2 linked regions of the Rubripirellula amarantea genome follow. Each later gene encodes a partner of the first gene's protein in a complex. Links are inferred from orthologs where the notes say so. Each region holds a gene or a part of one and is shown on either strand. Other genes may lie near its edges.

The links. Proteins that work in one complex are often made in the same cells at the same time.
Region 2: the proteins of accD (region 1) and accB are in contact, whole or in part, in a solved structure (PDB 8UXZ), measured with the Escherichia coli proteins. The link is inferred for Rubripirellula amarantea from one-to-one orthologs.

Annotation. Positions count from the first base shown.
Region 1 is NZ_SJPI01000001.1:3,110,266-3,113,149, forward strand. What follows is about bases 1-2,867. They hold accD (acetyl-CoA carboxylase, carboxyltransferase subunit beta), read left to right. Parts: upstream 1-880; coding sequence 881-1,855; downstream 1,856-2,867. Other genes in these bases: Pla22_RS11445 (hypothetical protein), read left to right, coding at 1-289; Pla22_RS11455 (serine/threonine protein kinase), read left to right, coding at 2,176-2,867. Outside these bases: more of Pla22_RS11455, read left to right, coding at 2,868-2,884.
Region 2 is NZ_SJPI01000004.1:188,110-190,985, reverse strand. Bases 16-2,874 are described here. They hold accB (acetyl-CoA carboxylase biotin carboxyl carrier protein), read right to left. Parts: upstream 1,754-2,874; coding sequence 1,277-1,753; downstream 16-1,276. Other genes in these bases: Pla22_RS24615 (M24 family metallopeptidase), read right to left, coding at 1,872-2,874; accC (acetyl-CoA carboxylase biotin carboxylase subunit), read right to left, coding at 16-1,273. Outside these bases: more of accC, read right to left, coding at 1-15; more of Pla22_RS24615, read right to left, coding at 2,875-2,876. UniProt on the Escherichia coli protein: This protein is a component of the acetyl coenzyme A carboxylase complex; first, biotin carboxylase catalyzes the carboxylation of the carrier protein and then the transcarboxylase transfers the carboxyl group to form malonyl-CoA.

The DNA of each region.
Region 1 (2,884 bases):
TCAATGGACCGGCGAAGCTCTCTATGACTTGGCCAGGGCCCGAATGCTGGCGTGTGCGGGCGAGAACAGCACGCCGGAGCCGCGAGATTTGTTCGCTTCCGATGTGAGCTATGAACGGATGCTGTCGGCGTTTCAATCGTTGCGAGTTCCTCGGCATTTGTTTCGGTTCTTGTACCGCGTGTTGGTTGACCATTGCAATCGTCACACGGACGCGCATCCAGATTTCAAGATCAGCGCCGAGACCTTCGAAACAGCGTTGGCGGTGTACACCCGCGATGTGGAAATGTAGATACGGCTTCAGTGAGTCGTTGGGGGCTCAGTGATTGCCAGTGAATCTCGCTGATTGCCAGCGATTCTGAATGGTTGAAGGTGAGCCGCGGTGAGTCTCGTTGAGCCTGGGGGTAAGATGACGAGGGCCGCGTTTTGCTCTCTGGGCTAGGTTTGAGCATGAGAACCAGATAATCGAGGCTCAGCCGATCCGTCATGTTTTGACTGATCGAAGCGGTTTGATTTCTTATCTCGCCGACCTGAGTGTCGAAGCATGCATTCCCAGCTTGCTCGAAACCGGCATTCTGGTAGGCTACCGATTGAAAATCATGGCGTGCGGCGTCTTTTTGCCGTGCGATTTGCTTCCTTATGCCTCGCGGATGCCCGCGAATGGCGAAAAATCATGGAGAATTCACTAGGTGGGTACTAAACGAACGGGAAAAGGTCGGCGAAAAGTTGGGCGGAAAAAACGACGTATGCGAGCCAAAATCCGTCACCGCAAGAAATAATTTTGGCGGGTTTTCCTGGTCAATTTGGCTAGGCTAGAACTCGGTCACCCCAGAATCTGGGATCCAATTTCTGGGACCTTCCCTTTTCCTGCATCAAGCGTTGTATGTCCACCGTCGATTCTGATTCGTCCGACCGTGCTTCGTTGACGCCGCCCGCTGGCGCTTCTGCTCCCAGCGGTGAGGCTGTCTCGGGCAGTGTGGCTGCGCGAAACGCCGCGTCGGCTGCGGCTAACTCAGGTTCCGCCAGCCAAGGCGACGACACTCAAGTCGTGGCTCCGAAGAAGCGCGGAGTGCCCGAGGGAAAATGGGTTCGTTGTCCCGGTTGCGGGTCGACGGTTTACAAAAAAGCTGTTGAGCAGAATCTAAATGTTTGCCCGAAGTGCGAGCATCATTTTTATGTCTCGGCCAAAGAACGGATCATCCAGGTCCTCGACGATGGCACGTTTGAGCCGATGAATGAGCACTTGCGGCCGACGGACCCGCTGGAGTTCTCGGACCGTCGCAAATACGCTGACCGGCTGATCGGCGAACAAAAGCGTACCGGTTTAACCGACGCTGCACTGACCGGCACCGGCATGATCCGAGCTCGACGCGTTGCCATCGCGATTACCGACTCAGCGTTCATCATGGGATCGATGGGCAGTGTGGTGGGCGAACGCTTGGCGAGGTTAATTGAACACGCCACCACTCAGAACTTGCCGCTGATCATCATCAGCGCCTCGGGTGGCGGAGCTCGAATGCACGAGGGCATTCTGTCGCTCATGCAGATGGCAAAAGTCTCCGCTGCTCTGGCTCGTTATGACGAGGCGGGAGGATTGTTCATTAGCGTTCTGACCAATCCAACGATGGGCGGCGTGGCAGCTAGCTTTGCTTCGCTGGGCGACTTGGTTTTCGCTGAACCGAAGGCTTTGATTGGGTTTGCTGGCCCCCGAACGATCAAGGCCACGATCGGGATCGAATTGCCCGAAGGATTCCAAACGAGCGAGTTCCTGCTCGAGCACGGCTACATCGACCGGATCGTGCCGCGCAAAAACCTCAAAACCGAAATTGCCCGCACAATCGACTATTGCGGGAAGTAGCAAGTCGCAACAGCGACTAGGAACAAGGATCTAGGGGTCCGCCAGAGCGTTTTTGTCAGCTTTGTAGTAGACTAGAAGCGTGTGAGTTCGGGCGTTGATGGTCGATCGCTAGCGATACGCGGTTAGTGACCTGCCAGCGAAGATCTGGCTATTCGTGTCCTTTCAGCAGTGACCACAAATACCAGTGACGTTGCTGCTAGTGACACTGTTACCAATGGCCGCATTGTTTGCAGCTCACTGTCGATCGGTTGGGCAACGCTTCTGAAGCGTTGTTTCCTGTTTCCTGTTATCTATCCTCTGATATCTGACGCCAGCCTTCCATGTCCCTATTTGATTCGCTCAAGTCGGCTTTCAAATCTTCCGGTGGTGCGAAGACCACCGGGCGAATCGATGTTGAGGGACGTTTCCATCGCACGCGAACGGCGTTCACGGGAACGATGGCGAACTTCTTCGTCGCCAAAGACCGAATGCACAACGACCGCATGGTTGGCGTAAAAATTCTTGACATCGAAAAATACGAGCTCTTTGAAGCTCGCTTCAAGGGTCTCAACAAACCGACCGAAGGCCAAATTGCGATGTTGATGAAGCATCCCAAGGTGGTCGAGACTTACGAGATTGGTGTTTCGCCTAAAGGCGAACCCGTGATCGTGATGGAATATATCGGCGGCCCGAGTTTGCAAAATATCGTTGTGCAAAAACAAGAGCACCACGTGACCGGCAAGCGTTTGCGGATGATCCGCGACATGGCCGAGGCTCTCAAGTACGTTCATGATCAAGGGTTCATTCACCGCGACATTTGTCCTCGCAATTTCATTTGTACCCCAGACAATACCCTCACCAAGCTAATTGATTTTGGCCTTACCGTGCCTGCGACGGCGCCGTTTATGGTTTCTGGAAACCGCACCGGAACACCCTTGTACATGTCGCCCGAGATTGTCCGTCGTCGTCCCACGGATAAGCGAGTCGATGTGTTCTCGTTCGGGGTAACGTGTTTTTGCTTGGTCGCCTTTGAGCATCCTTGGCAAAGCG
Region 2 (2,876 bases), on another replicon or contig:
CCTTGTCGTGGAACGACGCCGTCGTGTGGATTCCCTCGACTTGCAGTTCAAAGAGCGCTCGTCGCATTGTTGCGATCGCATCGTCTCGCGTTCGGCAATGAACAATCAACTTGCCAATCATTGAATCGTAGTACGGTGGCACGGTGTATCCGCCGTAGACATGCGAGTCAAAGCGAACGCCCAAACCACCGGGGGCAAACATTTGAGTGATCTTGCCCGCACTGGGTTGAAAATTCTTGTCAGGATTTTCAGCGTTGATGCGACACTCGATTGCGTGGCCTTCGCACTTCACTTGATCTTGAGTGAACGACAACGGCTCGCCTGCGGCGACTCGTATTTGTTCCTTGATCAAGTCGATGCCGGTGATCATTTCCGAAACGGGGTGTTCCACCTGGATCCGCGCGTTGACCTCGATGAAGTAAAAGTCGTCGTTCTGGTCAACGATAAACTCGACGGTGCCTGCGTTGGAGTAGTCCGCACCACGAATCATTCGCACGGCAGCTTCGCAAATTTCACGACGCCGTTCTTCGGGAAGGTTCGGGCTCGGCGCCTCTTCGATGAGTTTTTGGTGACGCCGTTGAACGCTGCAGTCACGTTCCATCAAATGGCACACGTTGCCGTGGTTATCAGCGATCACCTGAACTTCAATGTGACGCGGGCGTCCAATGTATCGTTCAAGGTAAACACCACCGTTACCGAACGCGGCTTCGGCTTCGGTGCGAGCTTGGTTGATCGCAACAGCAAGCGATTTTTCGTCCTCGGCAACGCGCATCCCTTTGCCACCGCCGCCCGCGGTTGCTTTGATCAGCACGGGGTAGCCGATTTCTTTGGCGGTCTTGATCGCGGCCTCGGGGCTTTCAATCAATCCGTCACTGCCGGGAACCACGGGAACATTGTTAGCGATCGCCATGCTACGGGCGGTATTCTTGTCACCAAGTTTTTCCATCGCCTGTGGGCTTGGCCCGATAAATTCAAAGCCGCTCTCGCGGCACACTTCGTTGAAGTGGGAATTCTCGGCGAGGAACCCATAGCCGGGATGAACCGCATCAGCGCCCGACACTTCAGCGGCTGCGATGATTTGGTCAATGCGAAGATAGGAATCACCCGAACGAGCCGAACCGACGCAGTAAGCTTCATCGGCCAGTTTGACGTGCATCGACTCGGCGTCGGCCTGGCTGTAGACCGCAACCGATTTGATTCCCATTTCGCGTGCGGCGCGGATGATGCGCAGCGCAATTTCGCCACGGTTGGCGATCAAGATTTTTTCAAACACGAATTATTTGTCCGGTTGAACGCGGAACATTGGCTTACCGAAATCAACGGCCTGCTGGTCATTGACCAAGATCTCTACGATTTTGCCACTGCATTCAGCAGGAATTTCGTTGAAGACCTTCATCGCCTCGACGATGCAGACCACCGTATCCGGACCGACGTGATCACCGACCTTCACAAAGGCGGGGGATTCTGGATTGGCTTTGGAATAGAACGTGCCAACCATCGGCGCATTGATGGTGATGGTGCCCGCGTGAGCATCCGCGGCCGGTGCAGCCGGTGCTGCTGGCGAGGGTGCCGCTGCAGCAACAGGAGCCGCAGCAGGGGCGTAAACTGGGGCGGTTTGGCCGCGCCCAATCTTGATCTTCTCATCGCCCTGTTGCAGGTCGACTTCCGAAAGATCGTGCTGTTCCATTAACTCGATGATCTCGCGAATGCGTTCAACGTCGAACACATCCTTTGGCTTACCGCCCTTGCTCATGCTGGACTCGTCGTCAGATGTAAAAGAAATGAGGGAAAACAATCACCGGCAGAACCGGACTGGCGACCAGCCGAGGCCGGTACTTTCGCAGGACCGTTTGCCCACGTCGACGCCCGTTTTACAGCATCAAACGACAATCATCGAGTCCCTTTGGCAGCTTGCCCAGAACCTCGCAGCCATTGGGGGTGATCAAAACGTCATCTTCGATACGGATTCCGAAATCGGCTTGAAAGTATACGCCGGGTTCAACCGTTACGATCATCCCCTCAGCCAACACATCCTCGGCCACTGCCGCTAATCGGGGGCCTTCATGGATATGAAGCCCGATTCCATGCCCCAGCGAATGCGAAAAAGCGTCGCCGAGGCCATGTTTTACGAGGATTTTTCGAGCTACCGAATCAACCTCGCTGCCTTTGATTCCCGGCCGTAGAGCGTCAATCGCAGCAAGTTGAGCCTCTAAGACGGCCCGGTAGCAGTCACGAAAACGGTCCGAAGCGTGCTCGCGATGCAGGGTGCGAGTGTGATCGCTGGCGTAGCCCAAGAATTTCGCCCCCCAATCGATAAGAAGCGTCGCCTCGTCTCCGATTTCTCGATCAGCGGGACGATAATGGGGCAGCGCACCGGTTTCGCCGGCCGCCGCGATGATCTCGAAGCTTACTCCCTCGGCACCCCGCGTACGCATGGCCGCTTCGAGCTTCCAAGCGATTTCACGTTCAGTCGTCTGCGGCGTCAGCGTCGGGATGACTTCCAAAAACGCGGCTTCGCCGATTTCGACAGCTCGGCGAGTGATCGAAATTTCGTACGCGTCTTTGATCTCACGAAGCGGCGTGACGAAGTTATCGAGCGGGACCAGCGAGGTTGAGCTGAGCGTTTTTTCGAGCGAATGAAATTGAGAAAACGTCACCTGATCTGCTTCCAAGATCAGTCGTTCCGGCATCGTTGTGCCGATAATCTCCTGCACTAAGTCGTTCATCTTTTGGCTGGGTGGGCGAATCGCGACCGGAACGCCGGGGCACTCATTTGCCAATTGAACTTGATAGCGGCCGTCGCTCAAAATCACCGCGTGGTCAGGTGTCAAAAGCAAGTAACTGCTGTCGCCCGTAAAGCCGGTTAAGTATCGAAC